Linked DNA regions of Cupriavidus metallidurans CH34. The protein of the gene in region 2 interacts with the protein of the main gene of each other region in a pairwise test. Links are inferred from orthologs where the notes say so. Each region holds a gene or a part of one and is shown on either strand. Other genes may lie near its edges.

What was found. The genes of interacting proteins can lie anywhere in the genome.
Region 1: the proteins of RMET_RS00220 (region 2) and ptsN interact in binary tests that used the Escherichia coli proteins (3 or more experiments, as listed by UniProt). The link is inferred for Cupriavidus metallidurans CH34 from one-to-one orthologs.

The regions. Positions count from the first base shown.
Region 1 is NC_007973.1:313,604-318,960, forward strand. What follows is about bases 2,407-5,357. They hold ptsN (PTS IIA-like nitrogen regulatory protein PtsN), read right to left. Parts: upstream 4,135-5,357; coding sequence 3,679-4,134; downstream 2,407-3,678. Other genes in these bases: RMET_RS01520 (PsiF family protein), read right to left, coding at 2,407-2,433; hprK (HPr(Ser) kinase/phosphatase), read right to left, coding at 2,639-3,610; hpf (ribosome hibernation-promoting factor, HPF/YfiA family), read right to left, coding at 4,611-4,964; RMET_RS01540 (RNA polymerase factor sigma-54), read right to left, coding at 5,015-5,357. Outside these bases: mutY (A/G-specific adenine glycosylase), read left to right, coding at 1-365; RMET_RS01510 (LON peptidase substrate-binding domain-containing protein), read right to left, coding at 387-1,040; RNase adapter RapZ, read right to left, coding at 1,087-1,977; more of RMET_RS01520, read right to left, coding at 2,092-2,406. UniProt on the Escherichia coli protein: Seems to have a role in regulating nitrogen assimilation.
Region 2 is NC_007973.1:41,217-49,450, reverse strand. What follows is about bases 1,942-5,363. They hold RMET_RS00220 (sensor histidine kinase), read right to left. Parts: upstream 5,046-5,363; coding sequence 2,142-5,045; downstream 1,942-2,141. Other genes in these bases: kdpC (potassium-transporting ATPase subunit KdpC), read right to left, coding at 5,194-5,363; kdpE (two-component system response regulator KdpE), read right to left, coding at 1,942-2,140. In the rest of the region: RMET_RS00235 (circularly permuted type 2 ATP-grasp protein), read right to left, coding at 1-518; RMET_RS00230 (tetratricopeptide repeat protein), read right to left, coding at 596-1,306; more of kdpE, read right to left, coding at 1,445-1,941; more of kdpC, read right to left, coding at 5,364-5,805; potassium-transporting ATPase subunit KdpB, read right to left, coding at 5,827-8,058; potassium-transporting ATPase subunit KdpA, read right to left, coding at 8,077-8,234. UniProt on the Escherichia coli protein: Member of the two-component regulatory system KdpD/KdpE involved in the regulation of the kdp operon. KdpD may function as a membrane-associated protein kinase that phosphorylates KdpE in response to environmental signals.

The DNA.
Region 1 (5,357 bases), 270 kb from region 2 along the record:
TCCGGCATGGACGTGATGTGCTGGTGCAGTTGCGTCCCAGCCGCGGCATCTGGGGCGGGTTGTGGAGCCTGCCCGAAATGCCGGTCGACACGGTACCGTTCGATTCGGAGGCCGCCGAGGAATCGGCGCTGGAGTTAGCCCGCGCGTATGGCTTGCCTGCGCGCGCATATCTGGCTGGCGAGCTGACGCACGTGTTTACTCATTTTCGCTTGCTGATTCGCGCGATTCGCGTCGATCTGGACACTGTCGCGCTTGAAGGTGATGCCGCGAGCCGGTGGCTGTCTCTTGACGATCTCGATATGCTGGGCACCCCGGCCCCGGTGCGCAAGCTGCTGGAAGATCAGGCGAGGCTCGGACTTTTCTGAGTTGCCCGTTCAGAAAGCGGCTCAGACGATGTGGTGCTGTCGCATGTAGCGATGCACGATCTCGATGCGCACGCCGGCATCAGGTAGCTCCATCAGCATCTGCTTGGCCTTGAGTGGCACCGGCAACAACTCGCACAGCCGGTTGACCACCCAGCTCGGATCGTCCCAGAGATAGGGCTCTCCGAAGGGCAGTTTCGGCTTGTCGGGCTGGTCTGTGTGGAGCGAGGTCACGATTCGACGCAACGCGGCCAGGCACTCGCCCAGCAATTCCAGCTTGCAGTCGATGACATCCGGAGGCAGCAGTTCCACGTTCGCCACGAGCAAGCCGTCATCGCGCGTGGCGTGGGACAGCACCCGGAAGCGTTGGCGTCCGCGTGTTTCAATCAGCAGGACGCCGAGTTGCTCCACGTTGCAATCGACGATCTCCGCAAGACAGCCGATGGATTCAGGTTCGGTGGTCTGGCCCGGCTGCGCGACTTCCTCTCCGGTGGCAATCAGACAGACGCCGAACGGCAGATGGTCGCGCATACAGTTGCGCACCATGTCGACGTAGCGTTTCTCGAATACACGGAGAGGCAGACGGCCGTCTGGAAACAGGACCGTGTGCAGAGGGAACAGCGGCAGCGCATCCAGGGTAGCGGAATCGGATGCGGTGCCGGAAAGAAAGGTCGACATGCGGTTGGCCGGCTCCAGTCATGGGAAAACGGCGGGGCGCCGCGCGTCAGCCAGCGGGGGCCAACTCGCGGTGTCTGACCAGCACATTACCATGTGCCCGGAAGTAGTTGGCAAGTCTTTCCGCGATGAACACGGAACGGTGCTGGCCTCCGGTGCAGCCGATGGTGACGGTCAGGTAGCTGCGGTTGTCCGCAATGAAACTCGGCAGCCACTTCTCCACATAGGCGCGGATATCCTCGGCCATGGCCAGCACCATTGGCTGGCTCTGCAGGAAGTCGATGACTGGCGCATCGCGCCCAGTGAGCGGGCGCAGCGCGAGATCGTAATAGGGGTTCGGCAGGGAGCGCACGTCGAAGACGAGATCGGCGTCGCTGGGCACGCCGTGCTTGAACCCGAACGATTCAAACAGCAGCGTGAGCTGCTGGCTGTTCTTGTTCTCGTTCTCGTCTTGAATCAGTTCCTTGATCCAGCTGCGCAGCGTATTGGTGCGCACGTTGCTGGTGTCGATGCGGTGAGCCGATTCCGCCAGCGGGCTTAGCAGCTCCCGCTCCTTCTCGATGGCCTCGATCAGCGAGGTATCGTTGGGCGTGCCAGCGGCCGCGCCAACGTCGACTTGTGCCGAAAGCGGGTGGCGCCGGCGCGTTTCCGAGTAGCGCTGAACCAGCGCATCGGTGCTGGCGGTCAGGTACAGCACCTGTACCTGATGGTTCGCGGCCAGCTCTCGCACCGTATCGGGCAGTCGCGCGAGCGATTCGCGGCTGCGAATGTCGGTGGCGACACCAAGCTGTGAGTAACCCTGATCCGCCAGATAGCAGGCGAGATCGGGGATGAACTGGGCCGGCAAGTTGTCGACGCAGTAGTACCCCGCGTCCTCCAGTACGTTCAGCGCGACTGACTTGCCTGAGCCGGAAATTCCGGTGATAAGGATGATCCGCATAGCGATGCAAGCATAGCATCGCGTGATGGCGGCGTCATGACACCTTCCCTAAAGCAAAATGGCGAATCGTCGCCGATTCGCCATCATTGCCACGGGATCTGTCAGATCTGGCGATCAGGCCGCCGGCTTTGACAAGCAATCGCTCATGGACTTCTTGTAGTCGTCGCCCTTCTTGCCCTTGTTTTCCTTCGAGCAGGCCGACATCTTTTCCTGCTGGGTCTTCGGTGCGGCCGGCGCGGTGGCTGCCGCGCTGCCCGACAGACAATCGCTCATGGACTTCTTGTAGTCGTCGCCCTTCTTGCCCTTGTTCTGCTTGGAGCAGGCCGACATCTTTTCTTGCTGCGCGGTCGGGGCTTTGCCAGATTTTTCAGCGGCCGGGGCCGAGGCGCCTTGGGCGAACGCGCCCGTGGCGAACAGAGGGGTAACCAGCACGCACATCGCGATCAGTTTCTTCATGCTTCTCTCCTGGCTGTGGAAACACATCATGGCCGGACGCCGACCTTCAGGATGCAGCGCGGCGGCTGGCGGTACCGGACTGGGCTCGATGCCCATTGAAGCACAAAACGGCGCACGCCCAAAGCGCGTTGACGAGGGGAGGCCGGCCGCTTGTAAGCAATTGAAAGCGACGCCGGCGTTTCACAAAACTGCCGGAATTGTCTGATCAGAGCAGCCGACCCTGGCCGCGGGAAACCACGTCAGCCTGCATTGCTGCCCGCTGACGATCCATGAAGTCGCGGAGGGTATCGATGCCGCGCAGGCGCAGTATCGTGTTGCGGACGGCGGCTTCCACCAGCACGGCGAGGTTTCGGCCGGCTGCCACCTGGATCTTCACCATGTGGATCGGGAGGCCAAGAACGTCGAGGTACTGGGAATCAAGCGGCAGGCGCTCGAACTCGCCGTCGTTGCGGCGCACCAATTGCACCACGAGCTTGAGCTTCATCTTCCGCCGCACGGCGGTCTCACCGAAGATCGTCTTGATGTCGAGCAGGCCCAGGCCGCGGACTTCAAGCAGGTTCTGCAGCAGCGGCGGGCAGCGGCCCTCAATGAAATCCGGGCCAAGCCGCACGAAATCGACGGCGTCGTCGGCCACCAGGCCGTGTCCGCGCGAGATCAGTTCCAGGCCCAGTTCGCTCTTGCCAAGGCCCGACTCACCCATGATCAGCACGCCCATGCCGAGGATGTCGAGGAACACGCCGTGCATGGTGACGCGCGGTGCGGAGATGCGCGACAGGTACAGGCGGAGGTGGTCGATGACGGCCGCCGAGGATACCGGCGTCGTGAACAGTGGAGTCGATGAGCGCGTGCAGCGCAGTTCCAGGTCGGGCGGCGGCTCCATGCCATCCGCCACCACCAGGAATGGCGGCTCCAGCAGGATCAGCTCGCCCATCTGACGCTTGCGGGGTTCGTCGTCGAGGCGCTGGTAGTAAAGGATCTCGGGTTTGCCGAGTACCTGAATCCGGTTCGGGTGGATCAGGTTCAGGTGGCCGACCAGATCGGCAGCCGATGTTGCCTCCCGCGCGAATTCCACGTCGAAGGCACGATCGGCCCCTTCCAGACCGGCGACCCAGGAGAGTTTGATGTCGGCTGCGTTGTCGTCGAAGATCGACTGGGAGGTGACGCCGGTGAGTTCCATGCGGGATGACTTTTCGGGAGGGGCTGTATCGCGGGTATCGCGTCAGGCTGCGCTGGCCTGCCGTCGTGTCAGGGGTGCCACTGGGTCAGTAACTCGTGGACCGCTTCGGGCGTGGGTAACGTGGCCAGTCCTTCACGCATTTCCCGGTCCGACAACAACTGGGCGATTTCCGAAAGAATCTCCAGATGCTGCTGGGTGGCCTGCTCGGGCACAAGCAGGAAGATCAGCAGCGACACCGGTTTGCCGTCGGGCGATTCGAACGGAATTGGCTCGGCCAGGCGCATGAAGGCAGCCAGAGGCTGCTTGAGTCCCTTGATGCGGCCATGCGGAATGGCGACGCCGGCGCCAAGACCGGTGGACCCGAGCGATTCGCGCGCGAACAGGTTGTCGGTCACGGTGGCCCGGGCTACGCCATGGTTGTTCTCGAACAGGAGCCCGGCTTGCTCGAAGACCCGCTTCTTGCTGGTGACGGTGACGTCGAGATTAATGTTGCCGGGTGGCAGCAATTTGGCCAAACGATTCATGGGCGATGCACGAGGAGTCAGAAAGGCGAGCCGACGCACATGAGTCGTCCCGCTGCGTTGGGCAATTCAGGCTATTGAGCGCAAAAGGACGCCCGCATTGGAGCGTCCGGCCATTATAGAGCAGGGCCACTGCGCACTTGTGCGCTGCGGCGCCGGCGCCGCGAGTGGTGCCGCGAGCTTGCCGGTCGGATTGCCCACCCAGAAAACTGCCACCCGCCATCGCGTGATCTTTTGCCACGCGGAATGCCGGGCCGGTTGTCCGGGGCCGTCCTGTCTGTAGTTGTTGTATGGCGCAGCATACACCGAGCGGCGTCAGTTGCGAACACCCCCGGCTGACCAAATGTTGCAGGGCTGGTACTCGGGTAACGGGTGCGCCAGCGGCGCGTCCGCCTCGCGCCCATCAAAAAAGCCGCGCAGATGCGCGGCTTTGCTCTTCCTATCTATCCTCTAAGGGGCGACCTGGTGTCGCCGCCAACTTATTGTTGTTGTAGTTGTTCGGCGGCCATCTGGTACTTGACCGCTTCCCGGTCATGCCCTTGCACGCGGTCCTTGTAGCGGATCACCTGGCGGTCGAGCTTGTCGACCAGGCAGTCGATTGCAGCATAAAGGTCTTCATGATGCGCTTCGACGAAGATGTCCTTGCCCTTGAGGTGCAGGTTGATTTCCGCGTACTGACGCTTGTCCTTTTCCTTATGGTTGTCTACGGATAGCAGCACGCTTACGCCAATGACCTGATCGAAATGTCTGACAATTCGCTCCAGTTTCGTTTCCACATACTCACGCAGCGGCGGCGTGATGTCGAGGTGGTGTCCACTGATCTTGAAGTTCATAGCGCTTCTCCTTCTGAAAGAGCCGCACCAGGCAGGCGGTTGCGGCTCGGCTACAAAGTCTTGCGGAGATTGACTGCGGGGATCTTCAGCGCTTCGCGGTACTTGGCCACCGTGCGGCGTGCGACCACAAAGCCCTGTTCGCCCAGCAACTCGGCGATGCGGCTGTCGGAAAGGGGATTCCTGGGTTCTTCGGCTCCTATCAGTTGCTTGATCAGCGCGCGGATCGCCGTGGATGAGGCCGCGCCGCCAGTCTCCGTGGAGACGTGGCTACCAAAGAAGTACTTCAACTCGAAAGTACCCATCGGCGTGGCCATGTATTTATTCGTAGTCACCCGGGAAATGGTCGACTCGTGTAGACCCAGTGTATCGGCAATCTCCCGCAAAACCAAGGGG
Region 2 (8,234 bases):
TGGACGAGGTCGACTGCCACGGTCTGCAGGTAGCTGCCACCCGGCGGCCGGTATCCCTTTAGTGGCCGCATGTAGCCGGGATGCCCGTAGACGAGCCCCGGTGGCAGCAGGCCGCGCTTGAGCAGCAGCTGTGGGCCGTAGATGTCGGCCATGATCGCGTTGGCCAACGTCGCGCGCTGCGCCACGCCCGCTTCGATAGTGGCCCAGTCCTGCTCCGGCACCAGAAGCGGAAACACTTCGAGTTGCCACGCGCGCGCGCCATCGCCCTGGTCGGCACGGATGTTGTACGTGACGCCGTTCTGGCGAATCTGCCGCGCCACGGCAGACGCGTGGGCATTCAGTACGTCTGGCGGTGGATCGCCGAGTACCGAGAAGAAGCGTGCCCAGCATTCGCGCAACGCGCCATCTGGCAGGCGCAACTCGTCGAGGTGGCCATCCGGCACGGGCAGCGCCAGTTGGCCAGCCATCAGGGCAGGCGCATCGGGTCCTTCAAGAGGCAGTGACGACTGCGAGGGCAAGGGCTACGGTCTCCGGGATGCATCGGCGCAATGCGCTGCGAGTATGACAGGATCGGCGCTCGCGTCGCGCATAGCGCTCACATTGGGCCCTTCGCGGGCTGCGCCCCCTCGTCCTGCAGCGAACGCAGCTTGGCCAGCGCGCCCGGATCGCCATGCGCGGCGGCACGGGCGTACCAGAGCTTGGCCTGTTCGATATCGCGATCCACCACCCCCGGATACCCGCGCTCGTAATAGCTGGCGACGATGTACTGCGCGCCTTCGTCGCCGGCTGCGGCGGCCTTGCTGTACCAGTGGAACGCGCGACCGTAGTCGAGGGGCACGCCCCGGCCGGTGAAGTAATTGGTGGCGAGCGCCACCTGCGCCTGCACATGTCCCCCCTGCGCCGCGAGTTCATACCAGCGGTTGGCCTCGGGCAGCGACTTCGGCACCACGTCACCGCGTTCGTACAGATCGCCGAATGTGAACTGCGCGTGGGTCATCTGGTTGTCCGCCGCGCGGCGCAGCCAGACCAGCGCCTCCTGCGGCTTCGCCGGCGTGCCTTCGCCACGCAGCAACATCATCGCGTAGTCGAACTGGGCCAGCCGGTTGCCCTTCTGCGCGGCCGCTGCAAAGCCCTGGATCGCCACCTCGAAATTGCCAGCCTCGTAGGCGGCCACCGCCGCCTGGGTCTGTTCCTGTGCCGGTTGCGGTCGCTCGGTGGCCGCGTAAGCACTCAAGCCGGACAGGGCGCAGGCCAGCGCCAGTGCAACGACGGACTGGCGGATCGTAGGGGCGGCAAGTTGCGACATGGCTGGCTCCGATCCGGCTAGGCGCGTCTGGGGGTGTTTGATTCAGTGTAGTGGGCGATCCGTGGGAACTTATATGTCGATAACAGATTATCGACTCAAATTATTCTTCGTTATTATTCGTCATTCTTATAATCTGGCTCAGCCGGCGAACCGGTATCCGACGCCCACCTCTGTCAGCAGATGCGCGGGCTGGGCCGGATCGACCTCGAGCTTGTGGCGCAGGTGGCCCATATAGACCCGCAGGTAGTGGCTGCTCTCCGAGTGCGAGGGGCCCCAGACCTCGCGCAGCAGTTCCCGGTGCGTCATGACCTTGCCACGATTGGCGATCAGCACGGCCAGCAGGCGGTATTCGATCGGCGTCAGATGCACCTGATCTTCGCCGCGCGTGACGAGCCGGTTGGCCAGGTCCACGCGCACGTCGCCGAACGTGATCTGGGGCGTGCCTTGTGGATTCGCCTTGGCGTGCCGGCGCAGCAGCACGCGCACGCGCGCCACCAGTTCACCGACGCCGAACGGCTTGGTCAGGTAGTCGTCCGCGCCCGCATCGAGCGCGGCGATCTTGTCGGCTTCGCCAGTGCGTGCCGATAGCACCAGCACAGGCACCTCGGTCCAGGTGCGCATCTCGCGGATCAGTGTCATGCCATCGCCATCAGGCAGGCCAAGGTCCAGGATCACCACATCCGGCTGGCGCGTGCCGGCGTCAATCAGGCCGCGCTTGAGCGTATCGGCCTCGTGCACCGTGCAGCCCTCGGACTGCAGCGATTCACGCACGAAGCGGCGGATGTGGGGTTCGTCCTCGACCAGCAACACGGTCGGCGAATAATCAAAAGGCATGTCAGTGATGATCCGGAATGGGTTCGTCCAGCGACTCTGGCTCGATAGCCGGTGGATTGCCGCGCGGCAGCGCCAGCGTGAATCGCGAACCATGTGGGTGGGCGGCCTCCACCCAGATGCGACCACCATGGGCCTGCATGATCGCCTCGCAGACCGCCAGGCCGAGCCCGACGCCGGAGGTGGCCGATTCGCGCTCGCCACGCGTGAATTTCTCGAAGATGTAGCGCTCCTGGCCCGACTGCACGCCCGGGCCTTCGTCTTCCACTGACAGTTGCACCTCGTCGCCCACCACCGCGCCGCGGATGCGGATGGCGGTGCCTGCCGGCGTGTACTTCGCCGCGTTCTCCAGCAGGTTGCACAGCACACGCTCCATCAGCACATCGTCGCACTCCACCAGCGGCAGCTCCACAAGATTCATCACTTCCACATGGTGCCGACCGAGCACGTCGCGCATCGACGCCAGCGCCGCGCCAATCAGTTCCTCAAGCGATTGCCAGCCACGCTTGAGCGCCAGGTCGTGATGCTGCAGGCGCGCCATGTCGAGCAGGTTGACGACCATCGTGCGCATCCGTTGTGCCTGAACGCGCATTGCCTCGACTGTCTCCGCGACGCTGGCCGGCAGCGGCATCTCCGCGCGCTGCAGCGTTTCGGCCATGCCGATCAGCCCGGTCAGCGGCGTACGCAGATCATGCGACACCGCGGCCAGCAGCGAACTGCGCAGCCGTTCCGACTCGATCGACACCAGCGCGCGCTGCGCCACGTCGACGTAATGGATACGCTCGATCGCGATCGCGATCAGCGTGGCAAAGACATCGGCCTGACGACGCAACGCCGGGTCCGCCAGCGCCCGCCACGCGCGCGGCTCCACGGCCAGCACGCCGCGCGTCTGCATCGGCGCCTTCAGCGGCAGATACAGCACCGTGCTGCCGGGTAGCGTGTGCGTGCCCGTGCCGGCAGGCTGACCGTGATCGAACACCCATTGCGCCAACACCTTGTCGATGGCATCGCCTTTGCCTGTCCGCGGCTCCGGTGTCTTTTCTCCGCCGGCCATCGGCATGAGCCGTCCGTTCTCTGCGACGAGGAAAAAAGTGCCATCCGCGTCAAAGGCGGCACGCAGGAAGCGACCGCCGATCTCGACGATCTGCTGCGCCGTCAGCGCAGCGGACAACTCGCGCGCCAGCTCATAGAGCGTGCGCGCATCGGTTTCGCGCCGCACGGACACCTGAGCCTGCTCGCGTAGTCCCGCCGTAAGCTGGCCGATCACCAGACCAACCGTCAGCAGCACGAAGAACGTCAACAGGTACTGCACGTCGCTGACGGCGAACGACATTCTCGGCGGCACGAAGAAAAAGTCGAACGCCGCCACCGAAATCACCGATGCCAATGCCGCCGGTCCCCGGCCATGACGCAACGCCACGCCTACCACGGCAACCAGGAACAGCATCGCGATATTGACCAGGTCGAACCAGGGTCTGGTCAACGTCGACAGGAACGTCGCCGCCATGCACCAGACCACGGCCCAGCCATAGTTATGACGGCGCACGCGGGCCAACTCGGCTTCGGCCTCCGCATCGTGCGCCTCGGTGGATAGCCCCTCCTGGACTCGCGGACGCAGGTCCGCCCGTGTGGAGTCGGCCGCCACCCTGATCACGTCGATCTCCGGGCAACCCGCCGCCAGCGCATCGGCGAACATCTGCCGGCCGAACAGCCGGTTACCGACACCAAGCAACGGCGACAGCGCACGGGCCAGCAAGGCACGCCCCTTGTCGATCCAGTTCCCTCGCGCATACCAGTCGGCGGGGGCACGGCCAAGCAGCACCTTGGTCAGGTTGTGGCGTCGCACGTAGCCTGCCACCGCCTTGACCATGTCGTTGCCGGCGAGCGTCTCCGTGCGGGCCCCCAGTTCCTCTGCCAATTGCATGGCGGCGCGCATGCGCGCGCGGACCTCGTTGGATGGCGGCATCAACTGGGGCGTGGCGATCGTCACCACATGCCAGTCGCAATCGAGCTGGCCCGCCAGACGCTGCGCGCTGCGCACCACCTGCTCGGCATCGTCGCCGGCGCCGATGCACGCCACCAGGGCTTCCCGCGTGCGCCAGACCAGATCGATCGATTCGGCATGTCGATACGCGCGCACATCGTCGTCGACGCGATCGGCGGTCCGCCGCAACGCGAGTTCGCGCAGCGCGATCAGGTTGCCTTTGCGGAAGAAATTACGTGCGGCGTGGCGCGCCTGATCGGGCAGGTAGACCTTGCCCTCGCGCAGCCGGCGCAGCAGTTCATCGGCGGGCAGGTCCACCAGCACCACTTCGTCGGCGCCGTCGAACACCGCATCGGGCACGGTCTCCCAGACGCGCACACCGGTGATGCCACCCACGGCCTGATTGAGGCTGTCCAGGTGCTGCACATTGACCGTGGTCCAGACGTCGATGCCCGTGGCCTGTAGTTCCTGAATGTCCTGCCAGCGTTTCGGATGCCGGCTGCCCGCAGCATTCGAATGCGCGAGTTCATCCACCAGAATCAGCGCGGGGCGTCGGGCCAGCGCGCCGTCGAGATCGAACTCCGCCAGGACGCGGTCCCGATATGGAACCTCGCGCAGCGGCAGGCGCTCGAGTCCATCGAGCAGAGCCTCGGTCTCGGCGCGGCCATGTGTCTCGACCACGCCGACCACCACGTCCACGCCCTGCTCGCGCAACGCACGCGCGGCGCCCAGCATGGCAAAGGTCTTGCCAACGCCGGCCGACGCGCCAAAGTACACGCGCAGTTTGCCGCGAGCGGCACGCGCGCGCTCCGCCTGCATGCGTTGCAGCAGGGCGTCGGGGTCCGGGCGGGCGTCTGGATCGGTCATCGGCAACGGCGGTTGGTGGCGATGATTGTGCCACGCAGGCGATTGCCATGCGTACATGCGTCTGTCCCCAACTCCACACACGGGAGGGCGGGGCAAACCATCAGCGTTTCACAGGCCTTCGGCGTTCCCCCGGCTCCCGCCTGCACGGGCAGGGCAAGGGCGAGGGGAAGACGGAGGGCAAACCAGGTATCAACGGCCACCAGATCTATTTCAGCCCATCCAGCGCCAGGTTCAGCGCAAGCACATTGACCGCCGGCTCGCCAAGCACCGCCAGACCAGGGTCTTTGGTATTGGCGGCGATCAGCGCCTCGACCTTCTCCAATGACACACCGCGCAGCCGCGCCACGCGGGCCGCCTGGTACTGCGCCGCTGCCGGGCTGATATGCGGATCGAGACCGCTGCCCGAGGCCGTCACCAGATCCACCGGAACCGGCGCCTTGTTGTCCGGATCCGCTTCCCTGAGCCCGTCTATACGTGCTTTCGCGGCGTCCGTCAGCGCCGGATTGGTCGGCCCCAGGTTTGAGCCACCTGATGCCGTGGCGTTGTAAGACATCGGCGCCGTAGCCGACAGGCGGCCCCAGAAGTACTTCGGGTCCGAGAACGGCTGGCCGATCAGTTCGGAACCGACCGTCTTGCCATCCTTGACGATCAACGAGCCTGCTGCCTGATGCGGAAACACCGCGCGCGCGATGCCGGTGACAACGCCGGGATAGAGCAGGCCGGTCACCACCGACAGCACGATGAAAACAGTCAGCGCCGGACGCAGCAGCCCAGTCTGACGCGGCACCTGCGCGACGGTATTGCTTTGTGTAGTCATTTGCGATTCTCCTTGCGATGCTCAGACCCAGCCGAACATCGTCAGCAACATGTCGATCAGCTTGATCCCGACGAACGGCACCACGATGCCACCCAGGCCATAGATCAGCAGGTTGCGGCGCAGCAGCACCGCCGCGCCCAGCGGGCGGTACACCACGCCGCGCAACGCCAGCGGAATCAGCGCGACGATGATGAGCGCATTGAAGATCACGGCGGACATGATGGCCGAGCCCGGTGTCGACAGCCCCATCACGTTGAGCAGGTTGAGCTGCGGATAGGTGGTCGCGAACGCGGCCGGGATGATGGCGAAATACTTGGCCACGTCGTTGGCCACGCTGAACGTGGTCAACGACCCGCGCGTCATCAGCATCTGCTTGCCGATCTCTACGATCTCGATCAGCTTGGTTGGATTGCTGTCCAGGTCGACCATATTGCCGGCCTCGCGCGCGGCCTGCGTGCCGCTGTTCATCGCCACGGCCACATCGGCCTGCGCCAGCGCCGGTGCATCGTTGGTACCGTCGCCGGTCATCGCCACAAGACGCCCTTCGCTCTGGTACTCGCGAATCAGCGCCAGCTTGGCCTCTGGCGTGGCCTCGGCGAGGAAGTCGTCGACACCGGCCTCGGCCGCGATCGACGCAGCGGTCAACCGGTTGTCGCCGGTGATCATCACCGTGCGGATACCCATCTTGCGCAGTTCGACAAAGCGCTCGCGGATGCCGGCCTTGACGATGTCCTTGAGCTCGATCACGCCGAGCACTCGCACCGATTCCTCGGTACCCTGCGCGATGGATTCCGCCACCACCAGCGGCGTGCTGCCCGCGCGCGCCACATCATCGACGGCCTGCATCACCACATCGGGGAACTTGCCCGCGCGCTCGGTCACGTAGCGGCGCACCGCATCGGCCGCGCCCTTGCGCACGCTGCGCACGATCTGGCCATTGGCCACGTCGACACCGCTCATGCGCGTCTGCGCGGTGAACGGCACGAACACCGGCGCTGCCAGTCCCCGCTCGCCCATCTCCGGCGCGCTCACGTCTGACTGCTGGCGTGCCAGCACAACGATGCTGCGGCCTTCCGGTGTTTCATCGGCCAGCGACGACAGCCACGCGGCCTCGGCGAGCTGACGCTCGGTAACGCCGGGCGCACAGATAAAGCGCGAGGCCTGGCGATTGCCATGTGTGATCGTGCCGGTCTTGTCGAGCAGCAGCACGTCGACATCGCCCGCCGCTTCCACCGCGCGGCCCGACGTGGCGATCACATTCGCTTCCATCATGCGGCTCATGCCGGCTACGCCGATCGCCGACAGCAGGCCACCGATCGTGGTCGGAATCAGGCAGACCAGCAGCGCCACGAGCACCGTCACCGAGACCGGCACGCCGGCCTTGGTCACCAGCACCGCGTAGAGCGAATACGGCTGCAGCGTGGCTGTGGCCAGCAACAGCACCAGCGTGAGCCCCACCAGCAGGATCGTCAGCGCGAGTTCGTTCGGTGTCTTCTGGCGCTTGGCACCTTCGACCATGCTGATCATGCGGTCGATGAAGCTCTCGCCGGGGTTGGCCGTGATGCGCACGATGATCCAGTCCGACAGCACACGCGTGCCACCAGTGACCGATGAGAAGTCGCCACCCGACTCACGGATCACCGGCGCCGATTCGCCGGTGATGGCGCTTTCATCGTCCGACGCCACGCCCTCGATGACTTCGCCATCGCCAGGGATCATGTCGCCGGCCTCGACGAGCACGACATCGCCCTTGCGCAGTTCCGTGGCCGCACGCTGCTCGGTAGCCCCCTGCGCGCGCGCATCGCGATGGCCGGCGCGCACCACGCGTGCCATGGTGGTGGTCTTGAGTCCGCGCAGCGCAGCGGCCTGCTGCTTGCTGCGACCTTCAGCCAGTGCTTCGGCGAAGTTCGCAAACAGTACCGTGAACCAGAGCCATACCGTCACGGCCAGGATGAAGCCTGCCGATTCGCCACCCGGCGTCGGGTGCAGCCAGGCACGCACGCACAGGATCGACGTCAGGATGCTGCCGGCGTAGACCACGAACATCACCGGGTTGCGCAACTGATCGCGTGGATTCAGCTTGCGGAAGGCATCGATGATGGCCGGCTTCACCAGCTCGGGCGACATCATGCCGCGCGAGGGACGCGGATGGCCTGGCAGGCCGCCGCCTGTCATCACCGTGGAACCCGGTGCCGGATTGCGCGACGCCGTGCCGGCAGCGCTGGAGCGTGTCGCGGTGGATTGTTGTTGCATGTGCGATTCTCCGCAGGATTACTTGGCAGCCGCGGTCACCGCCGCGGGCTGCAGTTGCTCCGCCACCGGCCCCAGGGCCAGCGCCGGCACATAGGTCAGCGCGCCAACCAGCAGCACCGAACCCACGAGCAAAACGATGAACAGCGGGCCATGCGTCGGCATGGTGCCGGCCGTGA